Regions from separate parts of the Aeribacillus sp. FSL K6-8210 genome, predicted to be linked through region 1. Evidence: riboswitches for the same ligand, from Rfam matches in the RefSeq annotation. Region 1 holds a riboswitch; each other region holds the start of a gene.

Region 1 (8,467 bases):
TTAGTAACAATTAAAATATCTTTAATTCCTGCTTCTTTCAACCTTGAAATCGGCCAGCATATCATTGGGAATTTTCCAACCGGAAGTAAATGTTTATTGATTACATTCGTAAATGGTTTCAATCTCGTCCCTTTTCCTCCTGCCAAAATGACGCCTTTCAAAACCTTTCACTTCCTTTACGATGCAATTCCCGGAGATATTCCGGTAAACAGTTCATTTCAAATGGCGCTAATCAAGCAAATGTTCAATAATTCCAGCCAAACCTGAGATCGCTAATATGACCGTAATTGGATGGAAAATGGCGTATAAATATTCATTTCCAAAAAATAAAATGGCGGCACACCATATTCCTGTGCACCAATAACAGCTTAAAAGCTCACCGATCCACAATCGAAGTCCTTTTCCTTTCGGTCTGAAAAAAGAAACGGTTTCTCCTGTCTCCCCTTTTTCCTCCACAATTGTTAAAAAAGGAGCCCGCAAAAATGAAGCGATTTTATCAAACACTATAATTCTCGTTAATCGAAAAGATGCCAATGCAGTGAGAACAAATGAAAACCAATACCACTCCATGGAATCAATTCTCCTTTCCTTCACCAACATATGTTTTGAATATTTAAAGCGTTCAAATAAAATTAAAAAACCCGGCATAACCGAGTTCTCCATTTTAATTCCCTAACACTTTTATGTCTAAAATACTTTTCGATTTTATTTTCAAAGGTTCATTTTGATCAAATGTACGGATTTGAACGACATCGTTTTCCTTTGACAAAATAATTCCTTTGTATGTTTTCTCTACTGTTTTAATTTCACATACGTTTTTATACACATGCTCCGGAAGACTTGAAAAGAAATCAATCTTTTCATGAATCGTCATATTTGCCAATTCTCTTCTTCTTTTATAAATCTCTTCTTTCGTCCATGTACTCTTTACCGCTTGCTTAGAATTATTTGCAATTTTTTTTAATAACGTCGACTGCATGGTCACTTCAGGTTTTTTTATATTCGGCTGGACAATATACATCAAAGGTTCTAATTTTTCTTTTTTAATCAAGTTTGATCGCCACCCTCTAATATGATTTCTCTCATTATTTTATGACACGATAGAATGAAATCATGACGGAAATCTAACTTTTTCTTATGACAAAAGAGCATTTGAAAATCGCTGCACATTGACACAAAAAGTCGTAACAGAACATCAACAATAAATCCAAGCTTCACGGCTTGAAATAGTGGCACCTTGAAGCTGACAGCAAAATTTCATTTTATCCTGCCATAAAAAAAGATTAATCTTGTGCGAGTAACGCACACAGATTAATCTTTTTCAGCTAACTTAATAACCTAAAATATGAAAACCTGAATCAACATGAATCGTTTCCCCTGTAATGCCGCGGGAAAGATCGCTGAACAGGAACAACGCAGTGTCTCCAACTTCTTCTTGTGTTGTGGTTCGGCGCAGCGGAGCACGTTCTTCTATTTCCTTCAGAATTGAATTAAAATCACTGATACCTTTTGCCGAAAGCGTACGAATCGGACCAGCGGAAATGGCATTGACGCGAATATTTTCTTTACCTAGATCGTTCGCCAAATATTTCACGCTAGCATCCAATGACGCTTTCGCAACTCCCATTACGTTGTAGTTTTGAACGACTCGCTCACCGCCCAAGTAAGTTAATGTAACAATGCTTCCGCCTTCTGTCATCAAAGGACGGGCTGTTTTCGCAACCGCCGTTAAAGAATAAGAACTGATGTTGTGGGCCAACAGGAAGCCGTCTCTTGTTGTGTTCAAATATTCACCGCTCAGCTCTTCCTTATTCGCAAAGGCGATACAATGAGCGATACCGTGAATCACACCAACCTCGCTTTTAATTTTTTCAAAACACTGCTCGATTTCTTCATCCTTTGTTACATCACAAGGCAGCACGAGATAATCTTCCCGTCCTAACGAATCTACAAGCTCTCGAACCGATTTCTCCATTCTTTCGCCCACATATGTAAAGATCAATCTTGCTCCTGCTTCATGCAAAGAGCGGGCAATTCCCCAAGCAATGCTTCGCTTGTTTGCAACACCCATGACCACAATGTTTCGGCCTTCCAAATTCAATTTCATGGAAAATCCTCCTAAACATTATTACAAGTTATTAATACCTGATCATAATTATAAAGGACAAAAGAGAAAAAAGCCAGAACATATATGTCCGGCTTATGTTATTTCGAAGCAGCTAAATTTCTTTTATATGCCCAATGATTGGTAGGACCGTGGCCGCCTCCAATGCCTAGCGCATTTTCTACAGCAAGATGGATGAACTCTTTTGCGGTTTTTACGGCTTCGATAACGTCTTTACCTTTGGCGAGCTCAGCTGTCAGCGCAGCAGAAAAAGTGCAGCCTGTTCCGTGCGTGTGCTTTGTGTTGACATAGTTGCCTTTAAATTCATAAAAATCATGCCCGTCAAACAACAAATCAATGATTTCGCTGCCCGACGGCTGATGTCCTCCCTTTATGATCACATGCTTTGCTCCCATTTGGCAAATTTTTTTCGCAGCTTCTTTCCGATCATCAAACGATTTTATCTCGATGCCCGTGATCGCTTCCGCTTCCGGGATGTTCGGCGTCACAATAAACGAAAGCGGAATTAAGTCGTTGATGAGCGCGTTGATGGCAGACTCTTCAAGTAATGGATGTCCGCCTTTTGCAATCATTACTGGATCAACGACAATTTTTTCCCATCCATGCTTTTGAACTTTATTTGAGACGATTTGGATGATTTCTTGATTAAAAAGCATTCCTGTTTTGACCGCATCTGGCGATAAATCTTCAGCAATTGCATCAAGCTGACTGATCACCCCTTCAATCGGAACAGGGTAGACGCCATGAACACCTAATGTGTTTTGAGACGTAACGGCCGTGATCACGCTCATTCCGTATACATCCAACTCCTGAAAAGTTTTCAAATCTGCCTGAATTCCCGCGCCTCCTCCTGAATCGGACCCGGCAATCGTCAACGCTTTTCCGATGGTCATAAACACACCTCCATTTAAGCTCCGAAGTAACGTTGATAAATAGCTTTTGCTTTCTCTTCTTCCTTAGTGCCGTGAATTAATGCTCTTCCGTCTTGAAAAAGCACAACGCGGAAATCATCCGCCTGAAAGGAAATTAAATAAGCATTTCCTTTTAAGTCTTTCACGATCGGACGCAAACGATTGGTAATTTCTGATAGCGAAATCTTCTGTTTTTGCTGCGGACGTATTTGTACGGTATTCCTTCCGCACAAAACCGCTGTTTTTAATCCATTTTCAACCGACAAATATGGATATGTCGGGTGATGTCCGCACGATGGGCAGTCGGCCTTTTTTAATTTTGTCATGTCCACTGCAGAATGCTCCCTTGTCCAAACATCAAATGAAACTAACTTCTTGGACACCTCTCCGCTGACTAAATATTTCAGTGCCTCTGCTGTTTGATAAGAGGCGACGATTTGCACCGCCGGGCTGATCACGCCAACTGTATCGCACGTCATTCCGTCAGACGGAATCGCTTGGAGCATACAATGGAGGCATGGTGTTTGTTTCGGAACGATGGAAACGGTCATTCCATAACTTCTCACTACTGCCCCATAGATCCAAGGTATTTCGTGCTTCATCGCTAAATCATTGATGAAAAATCTCGTTTCAAAATTGTCAGTCCCATCGATGATAAGGTCGACATCCTTTACATGTTCAATAAAATCAATTGAGAAATCGCCCACAATCGCTTCAATCGAAATGTTCGAATTGATTTCCTGCAAATGTTTTTTGGCAGCAACCGCTTTTGGCAGCTTTTGTTTCGCATCCTCTTCCGTATACAGCTGTTGACGCCCGAGATTGCTCCAATCGACATAATCACGGTCAATGATGGTTATTTTGCCGATTCCAGCACGGGCTAACATTTCAGCGCTTGCGCAGCCGAGTGCCCCAGCTCCAACAATGAGCACATGGCTTTTCAGCAATTTTTTTTGTCCCTCTTCTCCAATAGGAGAAAACAAGATTTGGCGAGAATATCGTTCCATTATGTCGTTAACATTCCTTCCGTTGGACTGCTTGCTTGTGCATACCGTTTTTTCGGAATGCGTCCTGCTTCATATCCAAGTCTTCCTGCTTCAATCGCCAGTTTCATTGCCTTCGCCATTTTCACAGGATCTTTTGCACCGGAAACAGCTGTATTTAATAAGATTCCATCTGCTCCCATCTCCATGGCGAGTGCGCAATCTGCCGGCGAACCGATTCCGGCATCAACAATGACTGGAATATTGGCTTGCTCAATAATAAATGATAGATTGAGAGGATTGACAATTCCTTGGCCTGATCCGATCGGAGATGCTCCCGGCATGATGGCATGAACCCCTAATTCTTCAAGCTTCTTCGCCAGAACAACATCGTCTGAAGTGTATGGAAGAACAATAAACCCTTCATCCAATAACATCTCTGATGCCTTCAATGTTTCAATCGGATCAGGGAGAAGCGTTTTATCATCTCCAATTACTTCCACCTTAATCATATCACATAATCCTGATGCTTTAGCAAGTTTAGCGATTCTGACTGCTTCCTCCGCAGTTTTTGCCCCGGCCGTGTTCGGCAGAAGCGTATATTTCGATAAATCCAACATTTCTAAAAAATTTGGCTGAGAAGGCTCGTAAATATTCATTCTTCTGACGGCAAATGTCAAAATTTCAGCACCTGAGGCCTCCACCGCTTCTTTTTGTATCTCAAAAGACGGATATTTTCCAGTTCCTAACATTAATCTCGACTGAAATGTTTTATCTCCTATTTTTAACATGAATCATCATCCCCCTCCAACAAAATGGACAATTTCAATTTGATCACCATCATGTAATGTCTGGAAGCTGTATTGTTCTTTTGAAACAATTTCACCATTTCGTTCAACGACAACAATTCTTTCCTGTAATTGAAAAAAGTTCAGCAAATCTTCAATGCTTCGAACACTATTCTCCACTTCCATCTGCTGGCCGTTGATGCGAAGTTTCACCGTTTCATCACCTCCCTTTCGCATCAGAAAGCAATCGGTTTAAAGAAAAGCTATGAACATAACGCTCATATTGATTCGTTTTCAAAATCATGTCTTTTACGATCAAGCTTGTAATCGGCGCTAGAAGAATGCCGTTTCGATAATGACCGGTCGCAAAAAAGATTCCCTCATGCTCCGGGTGCTCGGCAAAATACGGCCAGCCGTCAGCTGTTTGCGGCCTGAGCGACGACCAAGCACTAACGACCGGTTCAGACCCGATTTCTGGCATAATTTTCTGAACCTTTATCATTAATTCGGATACTCCTTTGACTGTCGGATGCGTATCCCAGTCGTTTTCATAAGAAGTTGCTCCAATAATAACGGTGCCGTCTTTTTTCGGTACGATATAACAGTGCTCGTAAAACACTGTTTTGTTGATCACCAGTTTTTTCGGTTTTATGGCTAAGCATTCTCCTTTAACGGGCTTCATTGGATTTCTCAGCCCCAGCTTTTCAAAGAAAAAGCCACTCCAAACTCCGCTTGAAACGACGACTTTTCCACATATAAAAACTCCTTGGGAAGTGACAAGCTTGTATGCTTTTCCCTCTTTAATCACGTCGAAAACAGGACATTGTTCAAAAATAGATGCACCATATTTTCTAGCGCCTTTCGCATATGCCTGGCAAACAGATGAACCTTTCACTTGGCCGTCATGCTTAAGCCAAAGAGCTCCCACAATGTCTTCAGAAACATGTGGCTCATTTGCCAGTACGTTTTCCCTTGAATGCCATTCTAGCTCATCCTCATCTGCAAGCGATTGCAGAAAGCGGCCTTCATCCTCAGTAAATGCAAGCCGATACATGCCTTCCTGCACAAGCTCAATATCCACACCAGATTGCTCCAATAATTCTTTTGCAAGGCTCGGATATAAATTTCGGCTCTCTAAGCATAGCTCAAAAAATATGTCTCTTTTTTCATTTTCAGAATGGGCACCCAGCATTCCTGCTGCAGCGGATGTCGCTTTACCTCCGATTTCGCCGCTTTCAAACACGGCGGTCTTCAGCCCTGCTTTTGATAGCTCATAGGCGATCCCTTGGCCGATGACCCCTCCCCCGATGATTCCAACATCAAAAACGTTCATTTGAAAAAGCTTCCCCTTTCCTGAAAAGTTTGGCAGCGCTCTCTGGATCTTTCGAAGAAAAGATATAGGACATAACGGCAATACCGCTTGCTTTTTTTTCTAAAACCTTTTGCATATTATCAGGCGTGATCCCACCGATGGCGATAATAGGAATATTGACGTGTCCAACGATTTTCCCAAGCAAATCTGTTCCCTTTGCCGGAAGTCCTTTTTTACTGTTCGTTTCAAAAACGTTTCCGAAAAAACAATAGTCTGCTCCGTCTTTTTCTGCTTTTACCGCTTCATCTAATGAATGGACGCTGACACCGGCTTTTATTTGCGGAAAAGCGCTTTTCACTTTTTTTACCGGCAGGCCGGTTCCCGGAAGATGAACATTTTGAACGCCTGTTAGGAGCGCAACATCGAGCCGATCGTTGATAACAAGCTGTTCTCTCCTTATCCCGTTTGCCAAAAGCTGTTCTACGAGATGAATGATCTCACATGGTCTTTTATTTTTTTCTCGTATATGAACGTAATCAACATGATCTGATATGGACAAAATTATGCGTATTAGCTCGTTAACTGGTTTTGTTCCGTCTGTTACGGCATGAAGCTCCAACATTGTACATTCCTTTCATGAGAAAGACGCTCACACTCGTCTTTCAAGGTTCAAAACTGGAAAGCAGCTGTCCAAGGGTGAGACTGGAAACAATAAAAAACCACCTTCCTTGCTGGAAAGTGGTAATGGAATATCAGACATATGTTTCAAATTCCCACTTCCCTACGCTGGCATCATCCAGATCAGGTTCAAAGGGTCTTAAAGTCAACACTTTAATCTCAGCCTTTCCAAAGGCTCCCCTAGTGGATGCTTATTAAATTTTCATACTAATTTCATGCTATCACAATTTGTTTTGTTTGCAAATATTATTTACTAAATTCCAGCTCATCTTTTAACTCATTTACATATTTGCGGGAACCCGTTACAATCAAGCGGTCCCCTTTTTTCAATTCGGTATCGCCGTGAGGCACAATGGAATCTTCACCTCGAAAAATCCGGACAAAGATACAATCTCCTGTAAACGGAAAGTATCGAAGCTTCATTCCATCATATTTTCGGTTATTCATATTAATTTGATAAAGAGAGTTGTCTTGGTTTGTTAAGATCCGCATAACGCCAGGCGATTCGATCAAAGCCCTGAGCAGCGTTTTTGTTGACAGCATGACGGAAAATACGCTGATCCCCTTTTCTTTTAATATTTGATCCAACTCCGGGGAAGAAATAGAGGCGATGACCTGTTCTACGCCGCATTCTTTTGCATATGTCGCAATTTCCGCATTTCTTTCTTCATCCCCAGTAGCCACTACCACTATATCAGCTTCCATTATGTGGTGTTCATTCAATGATTCTATCGAATAGTCTTTCAATTCTTCAATTTTAAACACCGATTGAGCAGTCCCGTTTTCAATTTTGTCTTGCTGTGTATGATATACGGTTGCTTCATACAAATTTTTGTCCAATTCTCTTGTGACTGGAAGGGTCATTTGATTTGCACCAATAAAAGCAATTTTCTTTTTTGGCTGCACCGCCATTTTTTTAGGGAATAATTTTTTAAATCCTATCGGCGTGATAATGCTTGTTAACACGGCAACTACTATTAGTGCGTCAGCCATTTGCTTATCAATCAGTTCGATTCGCTGTCCAATTTCAGCTGCCGCAATAACTAATGATAAAGTAGCAGTCAACAAGAACGCCGCCGCAATCGTTGTATTCGTATCATACCATTTTCTCAGCACAAAAACGGGAATAAACTTTGAGATCAAGAGGGCGAGAAATAACAAAGGAATTAACAAAAGAAGGTTCGGATCTTTGATCAATTCCCATAAATCCAATTCCACCCCTACCATGACAAAAAAGATCGGGATTAAAAAACCGTAACCAAACGAATCTAGCTTTTGCACCAAGTCTGAATTAGGCGATAAAAGCGAGACTAAAACTCCCGCAAGGAAGGCGCCTAAAATATTTTCTGCCCCAAGCGTTTCCGATAAACCTACAAGTGCGAGAATTAACGTAAAAACCGCCCTTGTTCCAATTTGAACCGTTCCTTTTGACATCGTTTTAATAAAGGATCGACTTTTAAACCTTTTGCCAATGAAGTAAAGCAGTACGCCTGCTGCAAACAAAAGAAGCAGAAGCCACGTATTGCTTTCTCCTTCGCTGTTTAAGGAGACAAAAACCGCCAGCAAAATCATGGTGACAAGGTCGGCTATGACAGCAACCAGCAAAATAATTTGGCCGATGTTTGTTTTCATAATTTGCTCGTCTTTCAGCGTCGGCACTACTACTCCTA
Region 2 (8,467 bases), 1.7 Mb from region 1:
TTTATCTTTATAAAATTGAGATGCAGATGTGTTGAATATATTCCTTTTCTTCACGATTCGTTCCAATGCCAATTGTTTTTCCGACAGCTTTTGTTGTAATTTTTTCCTTTCTGCTTCATCTTCACAGCATTTTAGTAAATCTTGAATAGTTAATAGTTCCTTTTTCAAGTCATTTTCTTGATCGACCATTCCGGCGTTTCTCAAAAGACGATAAGCCATTCGGAGTTCTTCCGGAATATCAGACAAATCGTCATGCGGGAGAGGCTTCCCCATCCCGGGAAGTTCTTTAAACTCTCCCTCTTCATATGCCTTTTTGATCCGATCCTCAGCAATTTGTGCAAATATATCCACGCTTCATCCTCCCTTCGACCGTTATGTTCGTTCTTTTTCTAAACGCTTTACCCGCTTTTTCATCGCTTTTGTTAAATATCCGCCTTTAAAAGAACGAATTTCATATGAGCTTAAAAACGCTTTTGGTTCTATTTCATTGACAAGTTTTAAAAATTCTTCCTCCCGAGACCGTTTGGCAACAACTTCCAAACGATACCTAATCGAATTCATTCCTTCTCCTTGAAAGACCGTAACCCCAAAACCAGCCTCCCTCAATTTTTTGACTAATCCGGAATTTTTATCCATTAAATTCACATTGTATGTTACATATCCAAAAGCCAGCTTTTTCTCCAGTTCACCGCCCAACAACAGCCCTGCACCAAAACCGATAATATATGCACTAATATTGTAAATATTAGATAAATCTTGAAAAACTATTCCTAAAGCGACAATATAAATCGCTGCTTCTAGCAAACCTATACCAGCAGCAGCCTTTGTTTGATTTTTCACTAACAAAATAGTTCGGATCGTCAATACTGGTACATACAATAATTGCAGCAAAAAAATAAAAATTGCTTGTAGAAACATGTTGCCTAGACACTCCTTTGTTCCATCATACTATAAATTATTTTCAAAAAGAAAGAGCTATCATAAACTCAAAATCTGAGATTTGAAACTACATTTTTACAATTCATCTTGATCTGTTATTATGCTTCGAAACTTCCTTTTTCATGCGAATAGGCTGGCGCTTGAAATACATCGCTGTTCTCCATACCCACTCCAACGGCCCTAATTGAAAATATTTAAACCAAATATGGCTGATGATAAGCTGCACGGCAAAAATTGCGAGTGCAAGCCAAAAACCGGCGAAGGGGTATACTTTACCGTACAATCCCAATCCGTAATGATAAAAAATATATGTACAAATAACAGATTGCATGATGTAATTTGTCAATGACATGCGTCCAACAGGCGCAATCTTCTTAACAATTTGCCGACAGATTGGGTGAAAATATAAAAATATGAGAGAGATCACATAAAACAACATGAGAAATGGTGCACCGAACACCATGTAAAAACTATTTTTAGCGGTGACCGCAAAAATATTTAACGGAAGCCCAATGATAAGCCCGAAAAACCAGATGGCTGTTAATAACCTTCGATGCTTCTCCGGTTCTTGAAAAAGCTTTTGTTTCGCAAATATCATGCCAACTAAAAACATGCTGATATATGGGAGCATGTTTATTATATAGACAAGCGGTTGAAAAGGCCACATGCCAGACATAGACATGTAAAAAAGCCGATCATGAATACGCTGATGGAAAATATCAGTAAAACTTCCGTTTTGATATGAATGGATTGCGTTTCTTGCCTCCTCTTCCAGTAAGGCAGCCTGCTCTCTTTTTTGGACTAAAGCATCCTCACCATTGGATACAGCCGTCATCAAACCAATAAGGAGCAAATATAAACTAAATAAACATACAGTCCATACCAAAAGGGTTTTCCAGGAACACTTCCGGAAAAAAAGGAGAAGAAACCCCAGCACAGCATAATCCATTAAAATGTCTCCATCCCAGATGAAAAATGAATGAATTAGTCCAAATACAAAAAGCACCACCAGTCTGCGTATATATATAGAAACAAAGTTCCTGCCGTTTCCTAAAGCCCGTTCCTCCATGATGATGATTCCAAATCCGAACAATAATGAGAACATTGTAATAAACTTCATTTGTACAAATATTTCCAAAATATTTTTCGTTAGAAAATCCCATGTTCTCCATGTTTCAGTAAAAAAATTTTCGCTGCCTATTTGGTATAAATATACATCTGGATAGCTGAAATGCGCCATATTCACAAGTAAAATGCCAAATATCGCAGCCCCCCGCACCACATCCACTACTTCATAACGCTCACGTTTAAGATTCAAACCAAAACCCCCATTCTGAAAAAAGTTCTTATTGTTAACGCCCTTTTTTCATTACTTTTTGTCCAAAGGCTGCATTTCAGCTTTATCGTGTTTAAATTTATTTGAATATAGCGAAAAAAGAATGACAATTTTCTTATAGTCTATTATGATAGACATAAGATTCGAATATCAACAGATCCACAAGGGGAGCTATATGCTGAGAGTGGACGGATATTTCGTCCAGACCCTTTGAACCTGTTAGTTAATGCTAGCGTAGGGATGTGGAAGTATACTGATCCATGATACAGCCTTTTTCCCCCTTATGGATATTTGTTGATAGCAAATAATATACAGGGGGTTTTATTTTTGGAAAAAAATCGCTTATTACTATTAATAGAAGCAGCAATCTTTGCAGCATTGGCAGTTATACTTGATCTTCTCCCTTCCATTCAATTATCATCAGCCATTTCTATATCCATTGCCATGGTGCCTGTACTCATATTATCGTTTCGATCCGGTGCAAAGATTGGCTTCATTTCCGGCTTTTTATGGGGATTATTGCAAATTGTATTAGGTGATGCATACATCCTGACGCCTGTTCAAGGCTTCATCGACTATTTTCTAGCTTTTTCCTTTATCGGTTTAGCCGGTCTTTTCAGCAAAACTATCCAAAATAAGCTGAAAGATGGAAAGAAAAGCTCTGCTCTTGTTTTCATCATCTTTGGCGTCTTCATCGGAGCTTTTGCACGTTATTTTTGGCATTTTATCAGCGGTGTCTTTTTCTTCGGAGAATATGCACCAGAAGGAATGTCAGCGGTCGTTTATTCTTTGATCGTAAACGGCATTACGATGATAGGAGCCTTTGTATTATGCGCTGTCGTTACTGTTATTCTCATTATGGCGGCGCCAAGATTGGTTGTAAAATAAATAAAATAGTCCTCTGCAAAACATGCAGAGGATGATTTTGTTTATAGGGTAAATACTTTCGTTTCAACAGTGTATTTTTTTAATTTTTCACGGCTTACATGAAAACCGATCCCCGGGTTATCAGGCAAGGCAATTTTTCCATTATAAACCGATATTTCCGGTTCAATAATATCTTCTTCCCAATACTTAGATGAACTGGATATATCTCCTGGCAGTGTGAATTGTTCAAGTGTCGCTAAGGCTATATTATGGGCCCGTCCAATCCCTGATTCAAGCATCCCTCCGCACCAAACTGGAACATTTTGCTCTTTGCAAAAATCATGGATTTTTTTTGCTTCTGTCAAACCGCCAACACGGCCGATTTTTATATTCATAATTTTGCAGCTTCGAAGTTCAACAGCCTTTCGAGCATCTTCGAAGGAACAAATACTTTCATCTAAACAGATCGGTGTGTCCAATTCTTTTTGAAGTTTGCTATGATCCACAATATCATCGTGCGCAAGAGGCTGCTCAATCATCATTAATTGAAACTCATCCAATTGTTTTAGATGATTTATATCTTTTAATGTATAGGCACTGTTCGCATCAGCCATTAAATCCAAGTTCGGAAAATGCTTCCGTATTTCCTTAACTACTTCAATATCCCAACCGGGTTTAATCTTTATTTTTACTCTCTTGTATCCTTCCTCCTGATATTGTTCAATAAGACTGATTAAATCTTTTATTGTCGGCTGAATACCGATGCTCACCCCAGCTTCAACTTCTTTTTTCATTCCCCCGAGAGCTTGTGAAAGAGGTATATTTTGCTGTTTTGCATATAGATCCCACACGGCACCTTCCAAAGCCGCTTTTGCCATATAATTTCTGCGAATAAAACGAAACGATTCAGCCAACTCACGAGGATGATGAAACGTCGTCTTTGATAAAATCGGAATGAGGAAATCTTCGATCATGTGCACAGTTGTTTTCACGGTTTCTTCTGTATACCATGGAGTGGAAAAAGCAACCCCTTCTCCAAAACCGGCTGCACCATCATCATCCTTTACTTCTACGATCAACAATTCGCGATCGTGAATGTCTCCATAGCTAGTAGAAAATGGGGCTTTCAAACGCATCTGTAATATATGCAAAACAATTTTCTTAATTTTTATCAATTAAGAGCATCTCCTTTTTTAGCCAAGCTCTCAGCTAAGTTCGACAAAATCATTCCCATTCGCCAGAGGGCTCGATATTTCCCGGAAAATATTTCTTAAAATAGCGAATCCACTCGAACGTTTGTTTTACACTAATTATAAAATAAACGCTTTCTTAATGTAAAGGAGCAAGGGATTTCTTTATTTCCCTTATTGTTTATTGAACTGCAAAATCTCAAATAAATAATGAGATCAATCGTAGAAACGAGTCTCATCATGAGATTAATTTTTCCACTCAATAGTTGTCTTCTTCTCTTTGTTGACTAGCAATTTAAAAACATCAGGTCTTGCATAATGCCCAACAGGATCAAAATCAAACTGGCTATAGGCGATTTGTTTCATATCCAGTTCTGCAATGATGATGTCTTCCTTGCCAAATACGGGCTCTGCCACATATTCGCCCAACGGTCCAACAATGGCGCTACCACCTCTGCTCATTATTTCAGGTGAAGAAGCAAGTTCATCATAACAAGCCAAATCTTTCGGATACATATCTTTTGTCACATATTGATTGGCAGACAAAACAAAGCATCTCCCCTCCAAAGCAATGTGGCGGATTGTTGACTGCCAAGTTTCCCTTGCATCAGCCGTTGGGGCAATATAAATTTGAATTCCTTGTGCATACATCGCAGCCCTTGCTAACGGCATATAATTTTCCCAGCAGATTAGCGCCCCTATTCTTCCATAAGGGGTGTCAAACACTGGCAATGTGCTTCCATCCCCTTCCCCCCAAACAATCCGTTCTGCTGCAGTCGGTTTTAATTTGCGGTGTTTTCCTAACAACTGTCCGTCAGAATCGAAAAATAAAACAGAACAGTAAAGAGTCCCGCCGCTAAATTCATTATCCCTTTCTGTAACGCCTATCACAAGGTAGACACCTGCTTTTCGAGCCGCTTCGCCCAGTTGTTCCGTCGTTTCGTCCGGAACAGCTACAGAATTGCTCCAGTATCTATACCAATCCTTCCTCCCTTCAGCCGAACGGCTCCCAATCGTTGTACCGAAAGATAAGCCTCTAGGATAAGCGGAAATAAAAGCTTCAGGAAATACAACAATCTTTGCTCCTTTTTCAGCAGCTTGATGTATGAGGCTAACCGCCTTTTTTGTCGTGGCGTCCCGGTCCATAATAACAGATGAGGCTTGTATAACAGCAACTTTAACCTTTTGTGCTCTGTTCGACATATTCTTCCCCTCCACCAAATTGAAAAATCTAAAGCCATCTTAAATGCCGAAGCTCACGAACCTTCAAAGTCAATAACCTTCGGAAGTTGCCCCCCTATTCATCTTCCATAAAAAAATCTGCACAGGAAGGAAAACACTTTGAATAATCCTCTTTTTAAGCATAGAAGGGCCGGCCCATGTATTAGAGTTCAAAATAATTGGATTATGTTTTTCCATGAGAGCTTTTCATGTGATATCTCATCTGAAGTAATTTAATGATAATTTCTTAGCATGCTCCTTTGTACAATACAGCTGTGGCTGAGTGTCGAACTAACTATCAACACTTAATTCTATAGAAGCATTAAGCGTAAAATATGAGAAACGGTTTGAATTGGAGTATATTATTCATAATAAAAATGTTCAAAAATTTTTGGACCATCCAATCAAAGACTTTGTCAATCATCCAATTTCAATACTGCAACAGCCATTTATCCAAGACGAACCATAAAGTGAAATAAATTTGCCGAAAATCGCACATCTATTTTAAGGGTTTTCAACTTCAAGTAAAGAAAAAATCGGGCAGGACAGCTTTAAGCATTGCGTCCATGTTACAAAAGATAATGATTTTTCAGCAGCGTTCAAATCATGTGCTAAAAACTCCAAGTTAAAATAAAAGTGGATGGGTAAAATGTTACTGAATTGGATGGGCATTATTCTTTCATCTAGCGTTATAATTAATGTTTGAACAGGTTCAAATTTTGATGGATATAACAACATTTTCGATTATGTTCAATAGGAACATTCTATAGATAAATAACAAAGAACCTGGTTAACTTGCCATATAGCAGGAAGTGCCAAGCAAATCTAAAGGGTGAAGCATATGGACTGGAAACCGGATCGAAATGCAAAAAAGCCTATATATAAACAGCTGGCCGAATATATTGAAAATGGAATTGCGGATGGCACATTTCCCCCTGATAAACCGCTGCCTTCTGAACGGTTTTTGGCCAATAAGCTGCAAATAAACAGAAGTACAGTTGTGGCTGCATATGACGAATTAGAATCAAACGGACTTATCGAGAGAAAGAGAGGAAGCGGAACAACAATCAGCAAAGATATATGGGGCATGACAAAGAAGCGTGTACCAAGCTGGAATCGGTATATTGAGGCAGGATCGTTCTTGTCGAATTTACCTGTGACCCAGAGAATACGCAAAGAGATGGAAGAGCATAAACTAATCAATTTAGCTAGCGGTGAATTGTCGGAAGATCTTTTTCCAATCGACTCCTTGCGAGAAATCATTTCGACAAGGTCATTTATCGGAAGCCTAGGATATGATCATCCTCAAGGGAATGAGATATTAAGAAAAACTATCACAAAGCATGTGAAACGATATCGGAGAATTGAGACAAATCCGTCTTCCATTCTCATCACATCAGGAGCGCAGCAAGCTTTATATTTAATCGTCCAATGCTTATTAAAGCCGGGTGATGCGATAGCATTAGAAGAGCCTTCGTATTATTACAGTCTCCCGGTCTTTAAATCAACCGGAATTAGACCTTTCTATTTACCAGTTGACAAAGACGGTATAAACCCGGATGATTTGCTTCAATTGCATAAAAAACATCGAATCAGGATGATCTTTTTAAATCCTGCTTTCCAAAATCCATCAGGCGCTTTCCTTCATAAAAACCGGCGGGAAAAAATATTGGAAATATCGTCTGAGTATGGAATACCGATTGTTGAAGACGATCCTTACAGTTTAACGTCCTTTAATGGGGAAGAGACCTACCCGCTAAAATCAATGGATGAGCATGGAAATGTCTTATATATCAGCTCATTGTCAAAAATTGTTGCTTCTGGTTTGCGAATTGGTTGGGTTATTGGACCAAAGCCTGTGATTGAAAGATTGTCTGATGCCAAACAGCAAGTGGATTTCGGTCATGCCAGCTTTACTCAATGGATTGCCAATGATTTTCTGGAATCTGACGACTTCGATGCCCATATCAACTGCTTAGTCAAACGGCTCGAAAACAGAAGGGATCAAATTGTCAAAAGCCTTCGATTCTACTTAAAAGACGATGTTGATTTTTATATCCCACAAGGAGGCATTCATTTATGGTGCAAAATAAAGAAAGACTTTAATGAGATCCAGCTGCTAGAAGAGTCGATCAAGCGCGGGGTTATTTATGTTCCGGGCTCAACGCTTGGATCAAGTACAAAATATGTCCGTTTTACCTTCGCAAGAGAAAATGAAGAAAATATAAATGAAGGAATAAAAAGATTTGCTGATGCATTTTATAATATTCAGCATAAATAAATTCCTATTTTCAGGTGATTATCAAAATTCTCTACCACAATGTAAAGAGACAGGGAGATGGTTTTATGTATAGTATGTTATTGACCGTAGGCATTATTATTTGTGTACTTGCACTCATTTTAACTGCGTTTATCGGAAAAGAAGTAGGAAAAAAAATAGAAACATATAAAGCGATCGGGAACAGTCCCCATGATGAACTTACAAGGTCAAGGAAATATGAAACAAGCTCCTTTCGCAATGTTCGCTCGTTGACATGGATTTATACCTTATTGTTCATTGTCATCCTCATTGTATGTCTTATTTTTCTGTTTTAATGCTAAAGAAACGAACCTATGCAAACAATAATGAACTAAATATATTTAAACCTAAATCCTCGACTAACCCTTGCTAACGAAATGACGTTTAGCATGGTTGTTAGTTGAGGTTTTTTATTTTGGTTTTCATTGAATTTTCATAGCTCCAAAAACGTTTTTCGCCAAAATTTTTTGACAATATATATTTACATTTATTTCAAAAAGTGATATCATTTTAATATAAAAATAATATGAGAGGGGCAATGAAAGTTGAAAGAAAAAAAGGCATGGTTTATTGACGGGTTTATTGGAATTGTATTAATCGTTGCACTTTTGCTCG
Region 3 (8,467 bases), 1.7 Mb from region 1:
CTTTTAATTCCTATTTTGTCCAATTCTTTTTGTATTAAATGCTCTGTTTTCGGACTAGCCCCTTTTATTTCAATATGCCAAATCATGTTGGATAAAAGAAATGTAGTGGCAATGAACAGAACAATTCCAATAACAAATCCAAAATTTCTCCATGATTTTTTTAATAAAAATGGAAATCCTATCCTTTGGTGAAAGGTGCACTTACATTCATGTTTACGAACTACTTTTCGTAAAGCCTGTACATCTTTAAGGCGTATAAAAAAAGAAATTGCACCGTTTTCCAGCCGCTTTACATTTATTGTGACAATGCCAAGCCGCGTGCAATCGTTCAACATTCTTTCTGAGCCGGTTCCTTCCGCTATTACCTGAACGAAGCCTGTAAAATATAACAACCAATTGTTCCGCATCCCGATCCCCCTACTGATCAATATATAATACTTGTTCAATTTTCCCTTCTACAAGGAGCTCTTCTGGCAATATCGCTTTCATCACAAAATCGCTTCCTTTAATGAGCATCTGGCCTTGCTGCAGCAAAACTCGAATCTCTTTATCTGTAAAGGAAAGCAGTCCTTTATGATTTTCTATATATATATGCAATGTACCGATCATCGTAACACGGGGAAGATCCATCATGACGTCAGCTGGTATTTGCAATCCTTCTGTCAATATGCTTTTTATTCGCTGATGCCATTTTTTGCCCATAAAAGAACCCCCTTCATCCTCATATTTATGAGAGACAAAAGGGGATTAACACCATTAATTCATTTATTTTATGAAATTCGACCGATGGGGCTTTTTGGATCGGGGTTCATCTAAAATGACGCTCCAAATGACTCCTTTTGCAGCTGAATGCATGTGTAAAGCTGATGGTTTCTGTTTTTTATTTTTATTATGAAAAGATTTCATATTCGATTTGTCTTTTTCAGCTTTTTTTAGTTGGCTGGATAGGCCTGTGTGTACATTTTGAATTTGATTCCATTCATTTGGAGGGCTTGTCGAAACATTTTTAACCCTTTGTTTTATTTGTTTTGCAGCTTGTTTCCTTTTTTTCTGCTGCTCTTGATCTTTTTTATTTCTGCCAAACAAAGAAGAAATAATCCCGATTAAAATAACAATGAACAGCGGATTTTCAAATATTTCCATATGACACCTCCTTTGATGGACAGAAAGATCATTCTTCTTCATCACCAGCAGAGTTTTTTGTCATTTTTCCGATAGAATCACGCATATTTGTATCAGCGGTAATGTTTTTGATGTTCATATAATCCATAACTCCAATATTTCCTGATTTTAAAGCTTCCGCCATTGCAAGCGGAACTTGCGCTTCCGCCTCAACAACTTTTGCCCGCATTTCTTCAACTTTAGCGCGCATTTCCTGCTCTCTTGCCACCGCCATCGCCCTGCGTTCCTCCGCTTTAGCTTGCGCGATGTTTTTGTCTGCTTCCGCTTGATCTGTCTGCAGGATCGCACCGATGTTTTTGCCGATGTCAACGTCCGCGATGTCGATGGATAAAATTTCAAAGGCTGTTCCTGAATCGAGTCCTTTGTTTAAAACTGTTTGCGAAATCATATCAGGGTTTTCCAGCACTTTTTTATGATCATCAGAAGAACCAATGGTGCTGACAATTCCTTCACCTACACGTGCGATAATCGTTTCTTCCCCGGCACCGCCAACAAGCCGGTCGATATTGGCTCGCACCGTGATGCGGGCTTTTGCTTTCACTTCAATTCCGTCCATGGCAACCCCTGCAATAAACGGGGTTTCGATTACTTTCGGATTTACGCTCATTTGAACGGCTTCAAGCACGTCTCTTCCCGCTAAATCAATCGCAGCACAACGTTCAAAGCTCAATTCAATATTAGCTCTTTCAGCTGCAATTAATGCGTTGACAACTCGATCGACATTTCCTCCTGCCAAATAATGGCTTTCCAATTGATTTGTTGTGACATCAAGGCCGGCTTTATGCGCTTTAATTAACGGATTGATCACTCGACTTGGAATGACTCTGCGCAGCCTCATTCCAATAAGAGTCAAAATACTGATGCGAACGCCAGCTGCCAGAGCGGAAATCCAGAGCATAATCGGCACAAAAGAGAACAAGATGCCAAGCAAAATAAGACCTAATACGATAAGACCTAGTAAAAGAAAAAATGATACATCCATGTGATATACCTACCTCCTATTCATTTTCATTAATAGCTCTTACAACAATTCGTGAGCCTTCTACTTTAACAATTTTCACTTTTCTTCCTTTCTCAATATACGTTCCTTCTGTCACAACATCCAATCTTTCCTCTCCATCGGTCATTACTGTTCCTGCCGGTCGTAAAGCAGTCACAGTTACACCCGTTTTCCCAATTAAATCTGTACGATTTTGATTGGATACATAACCTTTCTCCGTGCTGATTGAATCATTTAAAATAATTTTTTTAAACCATTTCATACGCTTACCAATCACCTTTGACATGATGAATATTGTGAATATCGAAATGGAACCGGCAATAAAAAGAGAAACCGCCATATGTCCTATATGATCAGCTGCTAAAAATAAACTTAAAAGGACTGAAAGAAAACCGATTGCTCCAATAATTCCTCCTGGAACAAACAACTCTGCAATTATAAGCAGAACCCCAAGCACGAACAAAACAACCGTTTCCAATCCCGCAAGCCCTGCAATAAAATGACCGAAGAAAAACAAAAACAGTGCCAATAGTCCAATAAAACCAGGAATGCCAAACCCAGGAGTGTACAATTCTAACACAAACCCTAAACCGCTAATCGTTAATAATATCGGAATGGTATACATGTTTGTTACAAAACGGGCTATTTTTTCAGCAAACGTCTCCTCAGTCTCCTGGACTTTTGCACCTTCCATTCCGATCGATTTCAAAAGCTCTGCCCGGCTTTTGGCGATGCCTTCACCATACCCGACTTCCATCGCTTGTTTTGCTGTTAATGTTAGTAATTCTCCTTTTTCTGCACCATATTCGGGCATATCCAAGCTGCTGTCTACCATCGCCTCAGCGAACATAGGGTCTCTGCCATGAACCTCAGCAGCATTTCTCATCTCTGCTTTCCAAAACGATTGCACTTTTACTTCTGCAGCATTGCCATTGGAGTCAATGACAGCCGCTGACCCAATGGTACCGCCAGGATGGTAATATATTTGATCAGCCCTTAATGCTATATAAGCCCCTGCAGAAATCGCATGTTTATTTACATAAGCGATTGTTTTGATATCTGTATCCATAATCATTTTGCCTATTTCTATCGCTGCCTCTAAAGCACCGCCAGGAGTGTTCAATTCAAAAACAATGACATCCGCCTTCTCTTTTTCCGCCTCCTGAATGGATCGTTTAATAAAATGCACCAACCCTTTTTCAATTGTATTTTCAATCGGAATAAAATAAACAGTTTTCCCTTCAGCTGATTTGGCATCAAAAGACGCACAAATAATCGACAAGATGAGCAGCAGAGCGCAAATAGCGAAAAACTTATTGTTTGATTTCAGGCCTCTCCCCCCTTATTTTTTGCCTAATATTATTACGGACAATTGTGCAGAAAGTTTCAAAAATCAACAATTCTGCAAACAAACATGAAACGAAAAAATATTTTCATTATTTTTCATATTATGTTACTATTAAAAAAAATATATAACCATCTACTAGGGGTGTCCAATTAGCTGGACTGAGAGAAGAACGCGCCTGAAGTTCTTCAACCCTTTGAACCTGATCTGGATGATGCCAGCGTAGGGAAGTAGGTAGCGGGAGTATTTTATTGCCTTCTTTTTCTATATTGAATTGATCGGGTTCGTGCTAAAGCGAACCCGTTTTTATTTTTCACGTCCCATCTCCCCTCCTATTTTTCTATGCACATCTTCAGATAAAAAAATGGAGGAGGAGAAAAATGAAACATTATTTCGAAAACATGCAGTTTCCAGCAAGCAAAAAAATTTATGTGACTGGGTCAAGACCCGATATTCGGGTTCCGATGAGGGAAATTCAATTAACTCCCACGAAAACGGAAGCGGGAACGTTTGAAAATGAACCTGTAAAGGTTTATGACACGAGCGGTCCCTATACAGATCCTGATTTTCAGGCAGATATTCATAAAGGTTTGCCGGCTGTACGCAAACAGTGGATTTTAGACCGTCATGATGTTGTAGAATATGACGGGCGCCAGGTAAAGCCTGAAGATAATGGATTTCGCAATTGGGAAGATCACAATATTGCCACACCTTTTCATCGAAAGCCTTTCAAAGCAAAAAAAGGTGCTGTCGTTACACAAATGCACTATGCAAAAAAGGGGATCATCACCCCAGAGATGGAGTTTGTGGCGATTCGTGAAAACATAAATCCTGAATTCGTTCGTCAAGAAGTCGCTGCCGGCAGGGCCATTATTCCGTCCAACATTAATCACCCGGAAAGTGAACCGATGATCATCGGCCGGAACTTTCATGTAAAAATTAATGCCAACATTGGCAATTCAGCTGTAACATCGTCAATCGAAGAAGAAGTTGAGAAGATGCTTTGGGCCATCCGCTGGGGCGCTGACACAATTATGGACCTGTCAACAGGAAAAAATATTCATGCAACAAGAGAATTTATCATCCGCAACTCGCCCGTGCCGGTTGGAACCGTCCCGATTTACCAAGCGCTCGAAAAAGTAAATGGCGTTGCTGAAGAGTTAACATGGGAAATTTACCGTGATACATTAATTGAGCAAGCAGAACAAGGGGTCGATTATTTTACTATACATGCCGGCGTGCTGCTTCGCTATATCCCTTTGACCGTCAAACGGACGACCGGAATCGTATCCCGCGGCGGTTCGATCATGGCGCAGTGGTGTATGGCGCATCATCAAGAAAACTTTTTATACACTCATTTTGAAGAGATTTGCGAAATTTTAAAAACATATGATATTGCCGTTTCATTAGGTGACGGCTTGCGTCCCGGATCTATTCGAGATGCCAATGATGAAGCGCAATTTGCCGAATTGAAAACGCTCGGTGAATTGACGGAAATCGCCTGGAAACATGATGTCCAAGTCATGATCGAAGGCCCTGGGCACATTCCGATGCATAAAATTAAAGAAAATGTTGATTTAGAAAATGAAATTTGCAAAGGGGCTCCTTTTTATACCCTCGGTCCATTAACGACCGATATTGCTCCCGGCTATGATCATATTACGTCAGCCATTGGAGCAGCCATGATCGGCTGGTACGGAACGGCCATGCTATGTTATGTAACTCCGAAAGAGCATTTAGGCCTTCCCAATAAAGAGGATGTGCGCCAAGGTGTTGTTGCTTATAAAATTGCAGCCCATGCCGCAGATTTGGCAAAAGGGCATCCAGGCGCCCAAATAAGGGATGATGCTTTATCAAAAGCCCGTTTTGAATTTCGCTGGAACGACCAATTTAATCTTTCTCTCGATCCTGAACGGGCACGCGAATATCATGACGAAACTTTGCCGGCAGAAGGAGCGAAAATTGCCCATTTTTGTTCTATGTGCGGTCCAAAATTTTGCTCGATGAAAATTTCCCACAATTTAAGAAAAATGGCCGGTTCAAGTGATTCTGATTTCGTTCAGGAAGGTTTGAGGCAAAAAGCAAAAGAATTTATAGAGGGCGGGTCATCCCTTTATCGATAAATAATTTTCAAACTAATGCTCCTAGAAGCTTTAATGGCTTCCAGGAGCTATTCATTCATTAAACGTTTGATCAATCCCGCTGGTTCAATCGGAGCTAAACTTTTATGATATTCATCCACTTTCGATAAAAATTTTGATAGCTGCTTAGATTGCAGCGCTCGAATAATGGAGGCCGAAATATTTGTTTCCTCTTGCCAATTTCGAAAATCAAACACCATCCCGAATTTCGTTAATTTCTCCAAATTTATTTCTTCCTGTCCTGGAAGAGTGTGGTATACAAATATAGGAATTTTTTTGTATAAACATTCGCTGATTGTCACACCCCCGGGCTTTGTCATGATAAAATCGACGCGATTGTACAGATCGTTCATTTGTTCTCTTGAAGAGATGTAAGGTAAAGGAGTAATTCGTGGATGGTTTTGTTTTATTAATCGATCATAAAGCTTTCTGTTTTTTCCGCATAACACCATATAATGGATATCATCATCGCGGCTGATTTTTTCCGTTATCTTCTCTATTGAACCGACGCCTGAACTTCCTCCCGAAATTAATCCTCGATAAAAACGCATGCTATGTACATGTTCATCTTTCCTTTTTGTAAAAGTTGGGTGAATAGGAATCCCTGTAACAAAAATCTGTTCTTTATTTATACCTTTTTCGAGCAAATAATCTTTCATATATGAGTGACCGACAAAATGATAGTCAATTTCTCTTTTTCCCCAAAGATGATGAATAAAAAAATCTGTGTATACATTGATAACAGGGATGTTGATTTGAGAAAAGGCTTTCAGCCTGGCAAGCAAGTAGGAAGGAAGAGCATGAGTACAAACAATCATTTTCGGATTCAATTCATCAATGATCTTTTTTAAATGCCGGAGAAAAAGTGCCTCATAATGGAAAAACCTTTTGCCGCTCTTTTGTTCCGCGAGCACTGACCTGTGGTACATATGGCTGTATGATTTAGGAAAACGGCCAATCCATTGCAAATAAAAGGAAGATATCAGCCTTTCTATTTTTCCAAATTTCGATGACAAAAGGTCCATTTTTTCGCAATGAATGTCAGGATCAAGCCGTAACAACCCTTCCATTAGGGCATCAGCTGTTTGATGATGGCCTGAAGGTATGGTCAAAAAAGGAAGATATAAAATTTTTTTCATATCGCTCACCATTGTTATTGATGGAGTTCTTTAAAAGTTTTTTCTTAATTTCGCATGGCTATTCGAAAAAAATTTCTTATAAATAAAAACAATTCGTATGCTAAAAAATAAACTGTAAGAAAAAAAGTGAAAGGTGTTGCAAATGGGAAGGTTGAGATATTGTTTTTTTAAGTTTTGGTGCCTATTGGATCCCATTTATTACCTTTGTTCGCGGCTTGAGTATGTGAGGGACAAGGAGAATAATCGTGACATTTTCCGGGTTCGATTGACAAAATATAAAGGAAGGGAAATAATTCTTTCAGACGGTACAAAAATTAAAAAAAATGATCTTCTGTTAAAAATACATCTTCATAACGTCTATTTAATGAAGGAACTGAATCATTTTAAGAGCGAAATTCAAAAAGGAAGATACATTTACTCTAAAACAGAAAAAGGGCTGCCAAATATCGTTCAATACTTGCGGAATCATTCACAATTTCACAATGTGAAAGGGATTATTGGAATAACTATTTTAAATAAAGGCTCTGAACGGCTGGGCTTTGAAACGTTTTCCATTCAAAATCCATTTTATAAATGGTATAAGCTTTTGACATTTACCCCTATGTATTTCATCATTCAATATCGTTTCGATAGCTTGAAGCGGCCGCCGAAATATTTAATGATGTCAAAAGAAAAACTGCTCAAACTATATGGATAGAACGGTTTTCCCTTCATCAAAAAAGAGCGTATGAACAGCTCAGGCGCCGCTTATACGCTCCGTCATGTTGATCCCATTGAGGTTTCAATGAAAATATTTGGGTTAACTCCGAAATAAATCCTTTCCCTTTCAGAGCAAATAGTGCTGTCGTTTTTCCCTGTTCTCACAGCTAGATAGACGTGTGCTCTTTTCGATAGGTTTTCCTTTATTGCCGCCGTATTTTCCCGATAATCTTCATTGAGATCAGCGATCTTTCCGAATGTTTTCCTTCATTGTTGCCCTCTGCTCAATTTTTTGCGGACATTTGCATAGCAGCTATATTCTTTCGCCGACAAGCTTGCTATCAACAACTGAACCACTATTGATGAATTGCAAGGCAGCTACATTCATTAATCGACTGCCGCAGTCCATAGGATGAATCCGCTGCAAAAACTTAAAAGCTTGCCGCACATAGAAAGCGGCAAGCTTTTTACTCGAATTATGAAAGCAAACCCTGAACCAATTTATTAACAAGCGAGCCATCTGCTTTTCCTTTTACTTTTGGCATAACGGCTCCCATTACTTTCCCCATATCGGATTTGGACGTTGCGTTCACTTCCGAAATTGTTGTTTTAATAATTTGTATTAATTCCTCTTCAGATAATTGCTCAGGCATATATTCAGTTATTACTGCAATTTCAGCTTTCACTTTTTCAACTAAATCTGAACGACCTGCATTTTCAAATTCTTGGAGGGAGTCTTTACGTTGCTTTAATTCTCGAGAAAGTACCGTTAATTCCTCTTCTTCAGTCAACTCACTTTTTCCGAGTTTAATCGCTTCATTTTGCAAGGATGCTTTTACCATGCGAATGACTGAAAGGCGATCTTTCTCTTTATTTTTCATCGCTTGCTTCATATCTTGATTTAAACGCTCAAGAAGACCCATAATTAATATACACCCTCTTTTAATATTTACGCTTTCTT

What was found. Region 1 has a riboswitch for thiamine pyrophosphate ahead of tenI (thiazole tautomerase TenI). Riboswitches for the same ligand answer to the same signal wherever they lie in the genome.
Region 2: another riboswitch for thiamine pyrophosphate. It lies ahead of thiT (energy-coupled thiamine transporter ThiT); the one in region 1 lies ahead of tenI (thiazole tautomerase TenI).
Region 3: another riboswitch for thiamine pyrophosphate. It lies ahead of thiC (phosphomethylpyrimidine synthase ThiC); the one in region 1 lies ahead of tenI (thiazole tautomerase TenI).

Annotation. Positions count from the first base shown of each region.
Region 1 is NZ_CP150172.1:1,101,504-1,109,970, reverse strand. It holds gene NSQ41_RS05510 (sugar nucleotidyltransferase) at 1-161, opposite strand, end outside; gene NSQ41_RS05505 (DUF1360 domain-containing protein) at 229-570, opposite strand; gene NSQ41_RS05500 (CotO family spore coat protein) at 665-1,051, opposite strand; gene fabI (enoyl-ACP reductase FabI) at 1,331-2,107, opposite strand; gene thiD (bifunctional hydroxymethylpyrimidine kinase/phosphomethylpyrimidine kinase) at 2,206-3,018, opposite strand; gene NSQ41_RS05485 (thiazole biosynthesis adenylyltransferase ThiF) at 3,033-4,046, opposite strand; gene NSQ41_RS05480 (thiazole synthase) at 4,043-4,810, opposite strand; gene thiS (sulfur carrier protein ThiS) at 4,817-5,020, opposite strand; gene thiO (glycine oxidase ThiO) at 5,028-6,140, opposite strand; gene tenI (thiazole tautomerase TenI) at 6,127-6,741, opposite strand; TPP riboswitch at 6,881-6,989, opposite strand; gene NSQ41_RS05460 (monovalent cation:proton antiporter family protein) at 7,044-8,467, opposite strand, start outside.
Region 2 is NZ_CP150172.1:3,412,431-3,420,897, forward strand. It holds gene NSQ41_RS16625 (DUF1992 domain-containing protein) at 1-351, opposite strand, end outside; gene NSQ41_RS16630 (DUF2179 domain-containing protein) at 373-918, opposite strand; gene NSQ41_RS16635 (DUF418 domain-containing protein) at 1,022-2,257, opposite strand; TPP riboswitch at 2,430-2,533, shown strand; gene thiT (energy-coupled thiamine transporter ThiT) at 2,603-3,163, shown strand; gene menC (o-succinylbenzoate synthase) at 3,205-4,314, opposite strand; gene NSQ41_RS16650 (carbon-nitrogen hydrolase family protein) at 4,579-5,535, opposite strand; gene NSQ41_RS16655 (PLP-dependent aminotransferase family protein) at 6,395-7,834, shown strand; gene NSQ41_RS16660 (hypothetical protein) at 7,900-8,148, shown strand; gene NSQ41_RS16665 (SPFH domain-containing protein) at 8,398-8,467, shown strand, end outside.
Region 3 is NZ_CP150172.1:2,762,640-2,771,106, forward strand. It holds gene yqfD (sporulation protein YqfD) at 1-407, opposite strand, end outside; gene yqfC (sporulation protein YqfC) at 418-702, opposite strand; gene NSQ41_RS13395 (hypothetical protein) at 766-1,143, opposite strand; gene floA (flotillin-like protein FloA) at 1,172-2,164, opposite strand; gene NSQ41_RS13405 (nodulation protein NfeD) at 2,181-3,464, opposite strand; TPP riboswitch at 3,658-3,773, shown strand; gene thiC (phosphomethylpyrimidine synthase ThiC) at 3,908-5,650, shown strand; gene NSQ41_RS13415 (galactosyldiacylglycerol synthase) at 5,698-6,807, opposite strand; gene NSQ41_RS13420 (hypothetical protein) at 6,950-7,504, shown strand; gene NSQ41_RS13425 (GatB/YqeY domain-containing protein) at 7,983-8,429, opposite strand; gene rpsU (30S ribosomal protein S21) at 8,449-8,467, opposite strand, start outside.